One region of the Rheinheimera sp. NSM genome, then DNA from elsewhere that is predicted to be linked to it. Evidence: predicted binding sites of a transcription regulator. Region 1 holds the regulator's gene; each other region holds the start of a gene.

Region 1 (5,919 bases):
CGTCTTCCCCTTCAGCACACACCTGCAGCGTTTTGCCTTTGCTGCTGGCCAGCATCAATAAGGCTAATACGCTGCTGGCATCGGCCGTTTTATCTTCCTGTATCAGCTCAATCCGTGCTGTAAACTGCTGGCACAGCTGGGCCAGTTTAGTGGCTGCTCTGGCGTGCAAGCCCAACGGATTAACAATGGTGACAGTTTCACTGAATTTGGGCATGCTCAGGCCTTATTATGATGCCTGACTAATTCGCGGTGACGCAGTTGTACGTCATCGCGTGAACTGCGATAGCTTTCGGCCAGGCTTTCAACCATGTAGACAGAACGGTGCTGGCCGCCGGTGCAGCCGATGGCAATGGTCAGATAGCTGCGGTTATTACGCTCCAGGTGCGGTAGCCAGGTGCTGATAAAACTGTTGATTTGCCAAATATACTTCGCTACTACCGGCTGTGCTGCCAGGTAATCTTTTACCGGTTGATCCAGCCCGGTCAGCGGCTTCAAATCCGGTTCCCAGTGCGGGTTGGGCAAAAAGCGTGCATCAAATACAAAGTCGGCGTCTTTGGGAATGCCGTATTTAAAGCCAAAAGATTCAAACAGAATAACCAGCCGACCGGTTTTTTGCCCGAGAATACGCTCGCGCAATTGTTCGGCTAACTGGTGCACGTTCAAATCAGTGGTGTCGATATACAAATCGGCACGGCTGGAGATCGGATCCAGCAATTGTTGTTCACGCGATATGGCTTCGTCCAGCGACATGGCCTGATGCGATAACGGATGCAGCCGGCGCGTTTCACTAAAGCGTTTAATCAGGCTGGCGTGGTCGGCATCCAGATACAGGATGGTTAAATCCAGTTTACGTGGCAGGTAAGATAAAATGTCTGCCAGTTCATCGGGGTCCTGTGGCAGGTTGCGCACGTCAATACTGACGGCAACACGCTCATATTGGCCCATTACTGTGGTAGCAAGGGTAGGAAGCAGGTTTACCGGGATATTGTCGACACAGTAGTAGCCAAGGTCTTCCATCACACGCAGTGCAACAGACTTGCCTGAGCCGGAGCGACCACTTACTACCAGCAGCTTCATTTTACCGGTTCCATAGCGCTGTACTCCACTAACAGCTGGTACAACTGCTGGTTAGTTTCAGCATGGCGGATTTTTTTCGTCAGCTCTTTTTGGCTGAGTAGCCGTGCTATGCCGGCCAGAGTGCTCAGATGTGCCTGGCACTGATCTTCCGGGATTAAAATGGCGCAGAAGATATCTACCGGTTGGTTGTCGATGGCGTCAAACGGAATGGCTTCTTTACTGACGACAAACACCAACATTGGCTGTGTTACACACTTTAGCTTGCCGTGTGGTATAGCAATACCACCTCCTATGCCGGTTGAGCCGAGCTTTTCACGTGTCATCAGCGCTTCAAGGATACTGTACTCTGTCATATCCGGCAGTTGCTGGTGAGCCAGCTCAGCGATATATTCCAGAATGCGCTTTTTGCTGTTAAAAAGAACTGCACTTTTAGTGCAGTTCTCGGCAAGCATAGAGGTTAAATTCATCATCATCTAATCAGTGTCGGGCTATTTTCTCTTTATGCTTAATGACCTGGCGATCTAACTTGTCTATCAGCTGGTCAATTGCAGCATACATGTTCTCATTCTCAGATACGGCAAACACTTCGCCACCGTTCAGGTGCAGCTTGGCTTCGGCGATCTGCTTCAATTTTTCCACGTTTAGGATCACATGTACATTGTTTATATGATCAAAATGCCGTTCCAGTTTAGCGAACTTGTTGTCTACGTATTCTTTTAAGGCTGAAGTGATTTCAACATGACGACCGGTTAGATTGATTTGCATAGACATATTCCTTCTTTAGGCTTATTTACAGCAAGGTCTTGCGTTGATTTGACGGCGGAATAAACAACGACTCGCGATACTTGGCAATGGTGCGCCGCGCAACGTTAATACCTTGTTCCAGCAGAATGTCAGCCATCTTGCTGTCACTCAGCGGTTTGGCCGGGTTCTCCGCCGCCACTAATTTCTTAATAAAAGCCCGGATAGCAGTGGAAGAACACTCACCGCCGCTCTCCGTACTAACATGACTGGAAAAGAAGAACTTAAGTTCAAATATACCTCGTGGTGTATGCATATACTTGTGCGTGGTAACACGGGAAATGGTGGACTCGTGCATGCCTACCATCTCCGCTACATCGTTCAGCACCATGGGTTTCATGGCTTCCTCACCGTGTTCAAAAAAAGCCTGTTGCTGCTGCACTATACAGTTCGCCACCTTTAACAAGGTTTCATTACGGCTTTCCAGGCTTTTCAAAAACCATTTCGCTTCCTGCAAATGTGAGCGGATAAACTGGCTGTCGGCACTGTTTTTTGCGGTGCGTGACATAGCGGCATATTGCTGGTTTATCCGTACCTTTGGCATGGCATCGGGGTTAAGTTCTACCTGCCAGCGGCCCTTTACTTTCTGCACGCTGACATCCGGAATAACATACTGCTGCTCTTCACGGATAACGTCGGCACCTGGTCTTGGGTTAAGGCTGTGGATCAGCCGCATCACTTCTTTTAACTCATCCTCTTTGAGTCTAGTCACTCGCATCAAAGAACGAAAGTCGCGATTAGCTAAAAATTCTGTATGCTCGCTGATCATGTTGCGGGCTTCGGCTAAAAACGGTGTGTCGGGATCAAACTGACGTAGTTGCACCAACAGGCATTCCTGTACCGAACGGGCGCCAACCCCGACTGGGTCAAATAATTGAATGCGTTTAATCACGGCTTCTACTTCGTCAGCTTCAATGTCGTCGACGCCGAGTGATTCGAGAATGTCTTCACAACTGATGGTTAACAGGCCGTTTTCGTCGATGGCTTCAATGATGATTTCAGCGATGGCGCGGTCAGTGTCAGAGAAGGGGGTAAGTTGCATTTGCCAACGTAAGTAATCCTGCAGGTTTTCGCTGGTCTCACCCTGATAAACATGGTCTTCATCGCCGCTGTTGTTGCCGGCACTTACCGGGGCGGCGCTGACTAAATCATCCCAGTTATTATCCAGCGGTAGATCTTCCTGAATATTCTGTTCGGTCATCGACTCGCTGCTGTCCGGCTCTGCCGGTTCGTAGCTATCGTCAGGGTTATGGTCGACGTCAGTACCGTTGTCAGCTTGTTGTTGTGGTTCTTTGGGGGCGGTGTCAAAGCTATCGTGCTCGTCTTCTGCTTCCAATAACGGATTAGCATCAAGAGCTTCCTGAATTTCCTGCTGCAACTCAATCGTCGACAGTTGTAACAGGCGGATAGCCTGTTGTAACTGCGGCGTCATGGTTAGTTGCTGTCCTAAGCGAAGTTGCAAAGAGGGCTTCATCTACTTCTACCGTTCTCCTGAATGACACGCTGGTATTATTTTTTGCTAACTATAGCCTGAATTGCTCACCCAGGTATACATCACGTACCTTTTGATTCGACAGTACTTCCTGTGGCGGGCCTGACGCAATTAACTCACCATGGCTGACAATATAAGCAGTTTCACACACATCCAGTGTTTCACGCACATTATGGTCGGTAATTAACACGCCGATACCACGTTGACACAGATGTTGAATAATTTTCTTGATATCAAGTACAGAAATTGGATCGACGCCGGCAAAAGGTTCGTCCAGCAGAATAAATGCAGGGTTGGCAGCCAGAGCTCTGGCTATTTCTACGCGGCGGCGCTCGCCACCGGACAAGCTCATGCCCAGGCTGTTCTTAATATGACCGATATGGAATTCTTCCAGCAAATCGTCTGCTACTTCTTCGCGTTTGGCCGGTGTTAAGTCTTTGCGGGTTTGCAAAATGGCCAGCAGGTTGTCATGTACGGTAAGTTTGCGGAAAATAGAGCTTTCCTGCGGCAGATAGCCAATGCCTTGCCTGGCTCTGGCATGGATCGGATCAAAGGTAATATCTTTGTCATTCAGGCTGATAGTGCCTTTGTCAGAGGGCACCAAGCCAACAATCATATAAAAAGTAGTGGTTTTACCGGCTCCGTTAGGGCCAAGTAAGCCGACAATTTGCCCGGCATTCACCTCCAGGCTGACATCTTTAACAACCTGCCGGCCTTTGTAACTCTTGGCCAGATGGGACGCAACTAACTTCATGGATTATTTTTTTCCTCTGGCGTAAAGATGGTGGTAACGCGTTTGGATTCATTGCTTTCGGCACTAAGCTCCTGCTTCTCTACGTTATACCTTATTGTCGAGGCCTTTACTACGCTACCACTTTGCGCCAGTTCGGCATCGCCGGTTAACGTCAGCATCCGGCTGGCGGGTTCGTAGCGTATTTCGTTGGCTTTGGCGGTCACCGGCTGGCCATCAGCCATGAGCTGCGAATAGCTAACCGGGCTGCCGGTAGCGATATAAACCTCTTTGCCCTTACCGGCGCTGGCATTAATTTCCAGTTGATCGGCTTTCATTTGTAACGAGCCCTGAGTAACCACCACGTTGTTGCGATAGGTCAGCACGTTTTCTTTTAACGACGCCAGGTTATCAGCATCTATCTGAATTTGCTGGCTGTAGTCGGGCTGCTGTGCCACTACCACGCTGCTGCTTAGCAGCAACAGAACAGAAATTATTTTATTGGTCATTTTGGTATACCGTTTGCTGGTGTTGTAACAGCTGTAAGCTGCCATTGGTCAAATCAGCCCGCAGGCCACTGCCGTTAATATAGAAACCTTTGCCCTGAATAAATACCGGCGCATCGTTTTGCAAGGTATTGTCCGGAAATAACATTTCCAATGTTTCTGTGTCTATGCGTTCGATCAGTTCGTCCGGCATCAGGCTTACAATACTGACCTGTTGCTCCAGAATTATTCTGTCCTGGTTAAACCAAATGGCCTGACGGCTACTGGCTGTCCAACCGGGTTGATGCTCGTCGTTGTATAGCGTATACAGCGGATTTTCGAATCGGGTGAAGCCAAGCAATTCGAAATGCTCTAACCGATCGGCGCTGACAGTGTCTGCCAGGTAGCCTTGGGCATCATACAAGCGGCGGGTTACCTTTTGTGCTACGTAATCCGGCAACAGTTCCTGATCGGTTTGCAGCGCATCGCCGTCATCTGCCGGTTCGAACCAGAGATAAGCGGCGGTTCCGGCCAGCAGGAAGACAATAAAAACAAGAAATTTTCTCATGAACTGCTGCCGTCAAATAAGCCGAATTGGTTTTGGCTGATCAGCAGCAAATCGCACAGCTCGCGTACTGCGCCATAGCCGCCGGGCAAACTGGTAATATAATCAGTTTGTTGTAACAGGTAAGGGTGCGCATCTTTTACCGCCACGGCTAAGCCACAGTGTTGCATTACCGACCAATCTGCCAGATCATCACCGATATAGGCAATCTGCGACGGTGTAAGTTGCAATTTTTGCTGTAAATCGGCAAAGGCGGCCAGTTTGTTTTCCTGACCCTGGTAAATATAGGGCACGGTTAACGACGTCATACGTTGTTGTACGATGGCAGAATTACGTCCGGTAATAACCGCAACCTCTACACCAGCCTGGCGCAAGGCTTTAATGCCATAGCCATCGCGGGTATGGAAGGCTTTCAGTTCTTCGCCGTTGTTGCCAAGATAGATCCGGCCATCAGAAAATACACCGTCTACATCGCAGATCAGTAACTTAACGGCGGCAGCCTTAGCGTTGATTTGTGCACTGACCGGCTGATATAAACGATTAAACAATGTCATATTACAGCACCCCGGCCCGCAGTAAGTCGTGCATATTCATCGCACCAACCGGCTTTCCGCTGTCGTCCAGAATAATCAAACCGTTTATTTTTTTCTGCTGCATGATTTGCAGTGCTTCTGCCGCCAGCATCTGCGGCCGGGCAGTAATACAGCGCCGGGTCATGACGTCGGCGATCAGACTCGTATGGATATCGTAACGCTGATCGAGAATGCGA
Region 2 (5,919 bases), on a different contig from region 1:
TGGCTGCTTCAATTTTCAGGTCGGTTAAAATACCCGGCACCAGGTTGCCGTCGGCATCTATGCCGTAACCCTGCAGGTTATTACCGCTGGCGTTAATAATGTTCTGGTTTTTATCCAAACCAAACTGGCCGGCTTGGGTATAGGCAGTACGGCCGTTTTCTGATACGACAAAAAAGCCTTTGCCGGTAATGGCTAAATCCAATGCCGAACCGGTGTTGACCACACCGCCTTCACGGGTAAAGTTCTCTTTAATGTCGCTAACGTCGACACCACCACGCTGGCCGCCGTTATACACCGAGGCAAACTCTGCACTGCCGCTTTTAAAACCGGCGGTAGAGGAGTTAGCAATGTTATGGCTGGTTACTTCCAGTGCTTTTTGCGTGGTTTTTAACCCACTTAAACCGATATTAAACATAGACATAAGACTGATTCCTTAACTGTTGCCGCCAAAGGCCAGCTGATTGGTATCTAACAGAGCGTGGTTACCCAGGCCGTTGACTTGCAAAATAATGTCGTCTTTATTGCTACCCACTGACACCCGCTCTACTTCACCGCTAAGCAAGGTGGTTAACGGTTGTGGCTTGCCGTTTATATTGGCGTCGGCCTGCACGTAGTAACCGCCGGCATCCTGTTGCTCAAAGGCAAAGCGTAAGGTGCCGATGCCGGTAAACGGCAGCTCTTGCTGCTGCATCAGTTGGCCCTGGGCGTTGTACAGCCGCACGGTTACGCTTTGCGCTTCCACGCCCAGGTTAACCGCGCCTTTCACTTCTGCCGCTTGTTCCAGCAAGATAGTGTCTGCAGCCACATCTACCTGTTGGCCAATTAATGCGGTGGCTTGCAGCGCTTGTTGGCTGGCTTGCAGTTCAAGGTTTTTGCCGGAATCAATTTTCAGACTTTGCAGGCTCTCCACGTTGGCAAACTCGGCCAACTGGCTGACATACTGGGTGCCGTCCATCGGATCCAGCGGGTTTTGGTGGCTTATTTGCGCCACCAATAAGTCTAAAAACATGGTCGATAAACCTTCAGCGCCGGTGGCACCATTTTTGGCTACCGCGTTGTCGTTGGTTGTATTAGTACCGGCACCCAGGCCGCTGATTGCACTCACGCTCTCACTCCTTTACTGGCCAAGCCGCAGCACACTTTGCTGCATACTGGATACCCGGCCCATAACTTCTACCGACGTTTGGTAACTGCGTGAGGCTGACATCATGTCAGCCATCTCTTCGAGTACATTAACGTTGGAATAAAAAACATAACCATCTTGATTAGCCAGCGGATTATTTGGCTCAAAGCGCTGTTCAACCGGCTTGTTGGACGACGTAACGCCCAGCATCTGTACTTCGGCCGATAAACTTTGTTGCTCAGTGGTTTGCTTGTATAAAGCAGCAAACACCGGCTTTAATGCGCGATAGGCGGTGGCTTCGGTTGGCGCAGCAGTGTTGGCATTGGCCAGATTCGACGCTATGGTGTCCAGCCGCATTACTTGTGCCCGCATCGCGCTGCCGCTGACGTCGTAAATACTGTTAAATGACATCCTTACTCTCCTTTAATGGCTTTATGTAAGCCACTTACTTTCATATTCATAAAGGTCAGGCTGGTTTGAAAATCCATGCTGTTGGCGGCAAAATTGGCTTGCTCTATATTCAGTTCGGCTGTGTTGCCGTCTGCCGACGGTTGATACGGTGTGCGGTACATTAACTGATGGCCGCTTTCGGCCGCTGCATAGGGCCGCGCCTTGCCTTGCTCAACACCATAGGCCACATCCTGCATCACCTGCTTGTAGTCGATGTCACGGGCCTTAAAGCCCGGCGTATCGACATTGGCCAGATTGCCTGCAATAATTTCTGCTCTGTCCAGCCGTAGCTGCAACGAAAAAGGGTGTACACCGAGCGCTTTATCAAACATATTCCGGATGACCTCATAACACAGGTTGTCATTAGCTGCGGTTGCTATTACAAGCTCTGTGCCACAATTAAAAAGCGATATTTATTAATGATTTGCCATATAAACAGTCTGTTTTTCCGCCATAAAGCGGAAGCAACACTTCCGCAGCGGAAGCGCGGCACTTTCCCGGCCTTGCTGCTGCTTCCGCTGTTAGCCTGGTTAAGCACAGCGCCGCTTGCCGCCACCGGCATTGAGCAGCAATTGCAGCAGCATATTGAGCAGGAATTAGCGCAGTACCTGCTGCAGTTGGGGCTGCGCGCGCAGCAGCAAGATATTCAGCTAACGCTGCCAGGTGGCCTGGCCGATAATCACTGCGATAATTTGCAAATATCCAGACGGCAACAGCAGGAGCCGCCTTTGGGCCGGGTAAGTTACACCCTGAGTTGCGACAGCCCGCAGCGCTGGCAAAGCCGCGCCACCGCCAAAGTCGCCTTGTGGCTGGAGCTGGTGGTAGCCAGCCGCACGCTGGAGCGTGATGAAGTGCTGAACGACACTATGCTGACAACACAAAGCGTGGATATTGCCAGCCTGCGCCATGGCCTGGAGTTTGACAGCAGCGCGCTGTTTGGTATGACGGTAAAACGCCGTATTGATGCCGGCAGCCCGGTAAGCCGGCATTTGCTGCAGGCGGCCTGGCTGGTGCAAAAAGGCGCACAGGTAACACTGCAATTTCGCGGCGACGGCTTTGCTGTCAGCACCAAAGGGTTGGCGCTGAGCAATGGCCAACTGGGTGAAAAAATCAGTGTGCAAAACCTCAGCTCCGGCAAAGTGATTGATGCCATCGTCATAGCGGAAGATTTAGTTGAAACCGGACACAAATAAATTTAAGTCAGCGGGCATTACTGCCGCTTTAGATCAATAAGAGTAAGTTAGCGGAACTACAGCCATGCAAATTGAGCCCAAAAACACCCTGCAGGTAAACCCGGTTAACCGGCTGCAGAACGAGCAACAACCCACTGCGCAAACCACACCCACCGTGGTTAGCGCTAACAGCGATACGCCGGTAAGCCAGGTTAGTGCTTTTAGCCATGCCATGGCAGAGAGCTATCAGGCGTTGTCAGAGCACGACAGTGTCGATATGGCAAAAGTGCAGCAGTTAAAACTGGCCATTGCTAACGGCGAGCTGAAACTGGATGACGACGCCATTGTCAGTGCCATGCTGGAAATGCATAAACGATGAGCGCGCAGCTGCTGAAGCAATTTATCAGCAGCCTGCAACAGGACGTGCAGCGGCTGGATCAGCTGAGTCAGTTACTTGATCAGCAATACGAGCTGATGAGCCGGCGCAGCGCTGAGGCATTGCAGCAGTTGAATCAACAAACGCTGCAACTGATGGCGGCGCTGGAGCTAAACCATGCTGAACGTGACCAACTGTTGCAGCAGTTTGGTCTGCAGCATAACCGCGACGGCATGCACAGCTTAGTTAAACGGCTGCCGGCCAGTGTGCAACACGGTACACGGCAGTTGTTGCAAGAGCTGACACTAAAAGCACGGCTATGCCATGCCCAAAATGAAAAAAGCGGTAAACTGCTGGCATCACAGCGCCAGTTAATGCAAAAACTTACCGGGATGCACAGCCGTACCAGCTACCCCGCCATGCCGCTGTAAGCGCAGCGCCCGGTTAATTACAGGAAGCTCAAAGCCATGTTCTCTGCCAAAACAGACGGCGTAAAAGCCAGTCCGAAAAATGCTACGCTGATTTCTCAGGGTTGTGAGCTCGAAGGCGAGCTGATCCTCGATTGTCATATGCAAATTGATGGCCAGCTGTTGGGGCAAATCCGCTGCAGCCATTCTGTTACCGTAAGCCAACCCGGCCAGGTAAAGGGCAAAATTTACGCCGACCATATTATTATTAAAGGCCGCGCTGAAGGTGAGTTTTATGCCGACCGTGTCGAGATCCTGCAATCCGGTCTGGTCAGCGGTACCATTTACAGCGATAATCTCAGCATTGAGCAAGGCGGCCGCTTTATCGGCGAAATTCATGCTGCCGACAGCCAAAAAGAACTGCGGCTAAAGGATAAGGCTGCCGCTGTTGGCAACAACCGTGATGTAAAGGCGTTAAATGTCGCCACTGCAACAGGCGCTGCCGGCTAAACCCTTCCCGCTATTGAGGTTCAGGTGCATCTTTTTGTTTTATTGCCGCTATTGCTGCTGATTTTATTGCAATGGATGCTGCCTGAACTGATGCTCACGTTCAGCGCTGCCTTTCCGCTGTTAATCTACGCCATGTTATGCCTTACCGGCCTGCTCGCCAGCCTGATGCGGCAATGGAACTGGCTGTATACCCTCAGCTTATTAACCAGCCATTATTGGGTGGTACAAAGCGCACTGCAACAACCGCTGAGCAACGCCGACACCGCTGCTGTTGCCGTGGTACTGCCGCTGGCGTTTACGGCGGTAATGCTGTTACTGCAGCTGCAAAATAAACCCCAACTGCCTACTGCACGCGGCGTGATGTTACTGCTGCTTACCCTGCTGGCACCGGTTGCCATACTGCTGCTGCCACTGGCCGGCTTTTTGGCCAACTCCGGCTTACCGGCGGCATTTTTACAACCGGTAAGCACAAGCCTGTTATTCAGTTGGGGCCAGTTATGGTGGATAGCGGTGGTTGCAGCCTGCTGGCTTGGCCTGCTGAACTTTTACTCAGCCGGCAGCCAGCGCTGGGGCCAGTTTGCCGCCTGGCTGGCCATCATGCTGTTTTACCTGACGATACAACAACCACATATGTCCGGCTGGATGACGCTGGCCGCCTGCTTTGCTTTGTTGTTCAGCTTAGCCAGCCAAATGCTGCAACTGGCTTATATAGACGAGCTGACCCAACTGCCGCAGCGCCGCGCTTTGCTAAGCCATTTAAGCCGGCTGGGCCGCCGCAGTGCCGTGGTAATGCTGGATGTGGATCACTTTAAAAAGTTTAACGACACCTGGGGCCATGATGTCGGCGACCAGGTGTTAAAGCTGTTAGGCGCAGTGCTGGGCAGCGAGCGCGGCGTAAAAGCCTACCGTTACGGCGGCGAAGAGTTTACCCTGGTGTTCAGCCACAACAACAAAGACACCCTCGCAGACAAACTGGAGCAGGTACGCGCGGCAGTAGCTGATTATCCGCTGGTGATCCGCCAGCAAACCCGGCCAAAAGACAGCCGTGAAGGCAAACAACAGCGCGGTAAAGACGCCGGCAGCAAAACCGTGCACATTACCATTAGCCTCGGCTGTGCCATCCGCCAAAGCGGCGAAAGCACCACCGCCTTACTTAAACGCGCCGACGAAGCGCTGTACAGCGCGAAAAAAGCCGGCCGCAATCAGGTGGCGTTTGCACGTTAAGCCATTAATTTAGTAAAAAATGGTAGTGTCGGCCTCTGGCCGGGCTGACACAGAATATTGAACACCCTCACAGAGCACCCTACTTAGACTTGGAAAAATACCTCAACACACTCTTTTACCCAGATACTCTCGGACTTATCGCTTCCATGTCATAAAGCCCTCTGCAGTCTTGAAATAATGTGTATGAATATTTTGTAGAGTTAATACTCACCTCCAATTTCTCTCGGATACTTTTATAATGTGCATAACTAACAGCATCTCCTTTTAATTTATCCATCGACTCCTTCAGTAGTAAACAGATGGCATTAACGTGTGCGCCACCCAGATCTGAATAACCAATGTTCGCCGCATCAACACTTTCCAGGTAAAACTGAATTTTTGCCTTCCGCTGCTCTGGAAAGGCCCCTTTCTGGTAGTTAAACACTATAATTTCATTCATCAAGCTCATAGGATCGGATCTTACGTCACCACACCCAGCTGCGACCAGAATCAAAGCATATATGATCTGCTTCATATTTCTATTTTCCATATATTTCCTTTACAAAACTTCTGTTGATGACCGATGTGCTACGACTAGTGGATATTGCAATCGCTTCAGGCGTATATCGCAACATATCAGAATTTGAATAGATAAATTGACCATTAGAGACAGACTTA
Region 3 (5,919 bases), 340 kb from region 1:
ACGGGTACGGGTAAAACACTGGCATTCTTAACAGCCACTTTCCACCATTTGCTTACCCATGAACCCAAAGGTTCTGGTCAGCCGCGTGCCATTATCATGGCACCTACGCGTGAGCTGGCGGTACAGATCCATCAGGACGCAAAAATACTGGCCGATAAAGCCGGTTTACGTCTTGGCTTAATTTATGGGGGCGAGGGGTACGATACTCAACGCCAGCTGCTGGAAAATGGCGTAGATATTTTAATTGGTACCACAGGCCGCTTAATAGATTACTTAAAGCAAGGCTTGTACGACTTATCACAAATTCAGGTGGTGGTGCTGGACGAAGCTGATCGCATGTTCGATTTGGGCTTTATTAAAGACATCCGCTTTATGTTTAACCGTATGCCGCCGGCGACAGAGCGCTTAAGCTTGTTGTTCTCAGCTACCTTGTCTTATAAGGTACAGGAACTGGCGTTTGAGAAAATGAACCAACCGGTGCATATCCATATTGCGCCGGAAGAAATGACCGGCAGCCGCATCAGTGAAGAGCTGTTTTATCCGTCAGACGAGCATAAGCTACCGTTGCTGCTCACGTTGATGGAAGAAGAGTGGCCGGATAAAGCCATCGTTTTTGCCAACACCAAGCACTGGTGTGAAGAAGTGCATGCCTGGCTTGAAGCCGACGGCCACCGTGTTGGTTTGCTAACCGGTGATGTGATCCAGAAAAAGCGCCTGCGCATTCTGGAAGATTTCACCAGCGGCAAACTGGATATTCTGGTGGCTACTGATGTTGCCGCCCGTGGTTTGCACATCCCTAAAGTAAGCCATGTGTTTAACTATGACTTACCGGACGACTGCGAAGACTACGTACACCGTATTGGCCGTACCGGCCGCGCCGGCGAAAGCGGTAAAGCCATTAGCTTTGCTTGCGAGCGCTACGCGCTTAACCTGACGGCGATTGAAGACTATATCCGTCATCCGGTACCGGTAAGCCAGTACGATGCCAGCGTGTTGCTGGACGATATTAAAGCGCCCAAACCGCGGGTGCGCCGTCGCGCTGGTCAAGCCAGAACCGGCAGCCGTAGCGGCCCGGGTGGACGTAGCAGTAATGGCGCAAGAGCTCCTCGCAACCGCCCTCGTTAATCCGGCCCTTACTGCCGGTCAATCACCGCATCAGGATATTTATGCGGTGATTGATCTTGGCTCTAACAGCTTCCATATGCTGATGGTAAAAGTGGTGGGTGGCTCGGTACAGGTTATTGGTCGCGTAAAGCGCAAAGTACGTCTGGCCGCCGGTTTAAATGAAAATCTGGTGTTAAGCCGCAAAGCGATGAAACGCGGTTGGGAATGCTTAGCGTTATTTGCTGAGCGCTTGCAGGACATCCCACCGCAAAATATCCGTATTGTCGGCACCGCTACGCTGCGGCTGGCGAAAAACGTTAAAACCTTTCTCAAAGAAGCCGAAGCCATACTGGGACAAAAAGTTACCGTGATAAGCGGTGAAGATGAAGCCCGTATTATTTATCTCGGTGTAGCCCATACCTCAAACAGTGACAGTAACCGGCTGGTGATCGATATTGGCGGCGCCAGTACTGAAGTAGTGATTGGCGCCGGTTTTACCCCCTTGCTGTTATCCAGCCTGAATATGGGCTGCGTAACCTATCTGGAAAAATACTTCAGCGATGATGAGCTGAGCGAAGACAATTTTAACCAGGCTATAGCAGCAGCAGAGCAGCATACTCAGTCTATTGCACAGCAATATCAGCACACCGGCTGGCAACTGGCGGTAGGTGCGTCCGGCACTGTGCAGGCGATGCAGGAAATTCTGGTAGCCCAGGGTAAAGACGAAGTAATTACGCTAAGCCGGCTGGAAGACATTATGCAGCAGGCGCTGGCGTGCGGCCGTATGGAGCAGCTGAACATTGTTGGCTTGGCCCAGGAGCGTAAGCAGGTGTTCCCGTCCGGGCTGGCGATTTTAATTGCCTTGTTCCGGCGCTTAAACATTAGCGGTATGACCTTGTCCGGTGGCGCGCTGCGCGAAGGTGTGCTGTACAGCATGCTGCCGCAACTGCAAAACAATGATGTGCGCAACCGTACAGTAAACAGCCTGATGGTGCGCTACTTTATTGACCAGCGCCACGCCGAGCGCGTAGCAGAAATGGCCTGTGAGCTGGCGGAACAATTGCAAAGCCGTTGGGATTTACACAGGTTTGAAGGCCACAGCATGCTGAAAAGCGGTGCTTTGCTGCATGAGCTGGGCTTGTTAATTGAATATAAAAATCATCACCATCATGGTGCTTACATTATTAACCACTCTGATTTACCCGGTTTTACCCGCGCTCAGCAGCAACTTGTGATGGCGTTGGTGCATAACCATCGTGCCGATATCAGCCGCGAGATTATTGCCCGCCAGACTATGACATCAGTACTGCTAACGGTGCGTTTAACGCGTATTTTGCGGCTGGCAGTGATTTTATCCATGCGCCGCCGGCACGAAGTGCTGCCGCAGGTGACTATCAGCAGCAAAGGCGAAGCGCTGCTGTTACAAATGCCGGTCGGCTGGCTGGAGCAGCATCCGTTGATGCGGGCTGAGCTGGAACAGGAAGTACAGTACCAACAACAAGCCGGCTGGGAACTGACGATAAAGTAACGCGGCGGCTGTGGAACGGGTAAATATTACCGCCGTGCTGTGTAATTTTTGCTCAGCAACCCGCTGCCACCGGGTAGTGAAAACGGGCTGTGCTGCATAACGCCGCTAGCGGTTTACTGCACCACACCACACGCAATTGGTGTACCGCTGTCGCCGGCCGGGTCTGTGCTGTAATCATCGGCGCCCTCGTGCACCACCAGCGCGCGGTTTTTTATATCATCTAAGGTGAGCTGTTTGGCGACAACGTCCTGCTGCAAAGCGTTATCTGTTATGCGTAGCCTGGGTAAATCACCAAGATGTCCATTCCCGTCCGGACCTGCATGCCGGTCAGTGTTGGCCGGATCGAAATGACTGCCGGCGCCTGCTGCAGCCTGACGCTTACCCTCTTTCATGGCTGGCTCACAACTGGGGTTTTCATGCAGATGAAAGCCATGCTCACCCTGCGCCAACCCTTGTAACGCGGGCTTGAACACCAATCCGCCCGGCATTTCAGCGATGGTAATGCTACCGGCACTGTCGCCTACACCGTCAGCGCTGACTTTGTTCATCTGCACAGTAATGCTGTTACCGCGCTGCTGAGCTGCCGGTTCAGGCGCAGCGGCCGGGGTGATTTCGCCCTTAGGTACGCCCGGCGGATTAGGTTGTGGCTCGCAGCCTGACAGCAAGCCGGCAGTGGCTATAGCCAATATATACAGTTTCATAATACCTCCTCCGTTTTAACTCAGTGAAACAACTGCTAAGCCAGTGCAAGTTCGGCGCCAGAACTGCCGCTGCCAAGATGGCATGAGCTTTGCGTTACATGTCTCTAACCAGGCTTTGCTGCAGGAGATTGCTGATGCCCTACGACAAATTAAGTGAACTGCCGGATTCGGTTAAAGACAATTTGCCCAAGCATGCGCAGGAGATTTATCAGGCGGCATTTAACAGCGCCTGGGATGAATACGATGAGCCGGCTAAGCGGCGTGGCGAACAGAGCCGGGAAGAAGTTGCGCATAAAGTGGCTTGGGCGGCGGTGAAAAACAGTTATAGCAAGAATGAATCTGGCAACTGGGTGAAAAAATGACAGGCCTGCCGGAGATTTCAGATGCCTTATCTTAACGTAGGCGAAGGCCATCAGCTGCATTATCAGCTTGCAGGTAATATCCGCAGCGCGGCTCCGCTGTTGTTTGTGCATGGCGGACCGGGGGCGGGCGTCAGCGAAGCCGATAAAGCACTGTTTGCAGGCCTGACACGACCAGTTATTTACTATGACCAGCGCGGTTGCGGTAACAGCCAATTTGAGCAACGCTTAGTGGCTAACACAACAGAGCAGTTGATTGAAGATATTGAAGCACTGCGCTGTGCTCTGGAGGTGCCCCAACTGATTTTAGTCGGCGGCAGTTGGGGTAGCACTTTAAGTTTGTTGTATGCCCTGCGCTATCCGCAGAATGTCGCATCAATGGTGCTGTGGGGCATTTTCCTGTGCCGACGGCAAGAACTGGATTGGTTCTATCAGCATGGTGCTAATCAGCTGTACCCGGAGGAGTATCAGAAGTTTGTCCGGCAGGTAGATCAGGCTGCTGATCCTGTTGCCGCATATTTTGAGCTGCTGTCAGCGGGGAGCGAAGAGCAGCAGAGGGCGGCCGCGGCCAGTTGGGTCAGATGGGAGGCAGTAAACTCATTTTTAAACGCTGATGAAGCTACGCTTGAGCGCTTCGCTCAGGCCGATTCCGGCGTGCCAATGGCGCTACTGGAAAGTTACTATTTTAAGCATCAGGGCTTTTTATCACCGGATTATATTCTGCGGCATTGTCCGCAATTGCAGACGATACCGGTGGACATTGTGCAAGGACGTTTTGACACCATTTGTCCTTGCAGTACCGCCTGGCAACTGGCGAAACGGTTGGCACAATGCCGGCTGTATATCTCGCCGCGGGCATCACACGCCGCTTCAGAATCAGAGAATTTTTCTGCTTTACGCGCGGTACTGAGCAAGCTTGAGCCCGTGACCTGAGCCAACCGGCCGCCACCAACAGAGGGTAAGCATAGTGACTTCTGCACAACACACTAAAAGCGCCGCCAGCAACGATAAACCACAGTTCAGGCGCAAATCTATGCTACTGAGCATGGCCGGCAGCCTGCTGTTTGTCGCCGTCTTGCTGGCGGTACTGGTGTATTTTGATGTGCACGAATACGTGTTGCAGTTACTGGAATGGTTTAAACAAATGGGGCCCTGGGCACCATTGCTGTTTATGCTGATAATGGCAGCTGTTGTAGTGTTACTGCTGCCCGGCGCCTTGTTTACGCTGGGGGCCGGTTTTGTATTTGGTGTTATACCAGGTTCTGTTTATGTGGTGTTGGGTACAACAGCAGGGGCAGGGGTAGCCTTTTTACTGGCCCGCTATTGTTTCGGCCAGCGCGCCAGAGAGTTTGTGCTGGCCCGGGCGAAGTTACGCCTGGTAAATGATGAGCTGACGCCAAATGGTTGGAAAATCGTGCTGTTAACCCGGTTGATCCCGTTCTTCCCCGGCAAACTTTCCAACTATTTTTTTGGCTTAACCCAGTTCTCGTTGCGCGGCTATCTGGCCGGTTCGCTACTGGGTTTTATTCCGTTCAGTGTGCACAACGTCTATCTTGGTTCTTTAATTGCTGATATCTCCAGTTTTGATCTGACCTCAGGTCAGCGCTCAGGGTGGGAATGGGGCTTATATGCCGGCGGCCTGATCGCAGCGGTGGCAATCATTGTCTATCTTAATCGTCTGGCCAGCCGGGCGCTGGCCCGGTACACCGGGCAAAACACCGATAAGGAGCCTGAGCAATGACATGGTTAAAATGGCTGCCCTGGCGCTATGTGGTGCGTTATGTCGCACACAAACATGGCTTTATTGACCCGATAGCGTTACTGGCACGGTTGCATAACTTTGCCCAGCCGTCAGAAGTGGGTGAACCGATCGAGCTGTTGCGCGCCGGAGTGGTGTTTCATGCCCGCGGCCTGATTAACAGCCGGGTAATCCAGCATAATTTGGACTGGGTATGGCCGTATTGGATTGAGCGGCAATTTGACCCTTACGACGCCTCATTTATTCCGCGGGCATTTTCCATTACCCATATTAATCTGACGCACCGCAACTGGACGGCGATTGGCTTACCGGACTGCGCGGAGTTACCGATAGTCGATCCCAGAGGCTTGCTAACGCCGTTTTTGGACGGCTGGTCGCTGGATGCGTGGATCATGCCGCAGCAGGGTGAGTGTCTGCTACCCTCCAGAGCACTGCAGTGCCAGCAGCAACAATGCGTGGCCGGTAATG

What was found. The regulator sigma-54, encoded in region 1, starts transcription at its own class of promoters, with help from an activator protein. The targets are predictions, from matches to a motif close to TGGCANGNTNCNTGCTT.
Region 2: a site for sigma-54 is predicted at 1,953-1,969, ahead of flgB (flagellar basal body rod protein FlgB). Genes of this name have one in related genera too.
Region 3: a site for sigma-54 is predicted at 3,412-3,428, ahead of ACTZWV_RS00380 (ChaB family protein). Genes of this name have one in related genera too.

What each region holds. Positions count from the first base shown of each region.
Region 1 covers NZ_JBQTCI010000001.1:423,396-429,314, forward strand. Annotated here, with positions in the region: gene ACTZWV_RS01850 (HPr family phosphocarrier protein) at 1-214, opposite strand, end outside; gene rapZ (RNase adapter RapZ) at 217-1,077, opposite strand; gene ptsN (PTS IIA-like nitrogen regulatory protein PtsN) at 1,074-1,547, opposite strand; gene hpf (ribosome hibernation promoting factor) at 1,555-1,842, opposite strand; gene ACTZWV_RS01870 (RNA polymerase factor sigma-54) at 1,868-3,352, opposite strand; gene lptB (LPS export ABC transporter ATP-binding protein) at 3,402-4,124, opposite strand; gene lptA (lipopolysaccharide transport periplasmic protein LptA) at 4,121-4,609, opposite strand; gene lptC (LPS export ABC transporter periplasmic protein LptC) at 4,599-5,153, opposite strand; gene kdsC (3-deoxy-manno-octulosonate-8-phosphatase KdsC) at 5,150-5,704, opposite strand; gene ACTZWV_RS01895 (KpsF/GutQ family sugar-phosphate isomerase) at 5,706-5,919, opposite strand, start outside.
Region 2 covers NZ_JBQTCI010000008.1:5,793-11,711, reverse strand. Annotated here, with positions in the region: gene flgE (flagellar hook protein FlgE) at 1-421, opposite strand, end outside; gene ACTZWV_RS17830 (flagellar hook assembly protein FlgD) at 434-1,105, opposite strand; gene flgC (flagellar basal body rod protein FlgC) at 1,118-1,534, opposite strand; gene flgB (flagellar basal body rod protein FlgB) at 1,537-1,905, opposite strand; gene flgA (flagellar basal body P-ring formation chaperone FlgA) at 2,077-2,766, shown strand; gene flgM (flagellar biosynthesis anti-sigma factor FlgM) at 2,831-3,124, shown strand; gene flgN (flagellar export chaperone FlgN) at 3,121-3,552, shown strand; gene ACTZWV_RS17800 (bactofilin family protein) at 3,589-4,038, shown strand; gene ACTZWV_RS17795 (diguanylate cyclase) at 4,063-5,262, shown strand; gene ACTZWV_RS17790 (hypothetical protein) at 5,378-5,791, opposite strand; gene ACTZWV_RS17785 (RHS repeat domain-containing protein) at 5,781-5,919, opposite strand, start outside.
Region 3 covers NZ_JBQTCI010000001.1:83,215-89,133, forward strand. Annotated here, with positions in the region: gene rhlB (ATP-dependent RNA helicase RhlB) at 1-1,125, shown strand, start outside; gene gppA (guanosine-5'-triphosphate,3'-diphosphate diphosphatase) at 1,091-2,632, shown strand; gene ACTZWV_RS00375 (superoxide dismutase family protein) at 2,746-3,333, opposite strand; gene ACTZWV_RS00380 (ChaB family protein) at 3,468-3,695, shown strand; gene pip (prolyl aminopeptidase) at 3,717-4,625, shown strand; gene ACTZWV_RS00390 (TVP38/TMEM64 family protein) at 4,726-5,433, shown strand; gene ACTZWV_RS00395 (hypothetical protein) at 5,430-5,919, shown strand, end outside.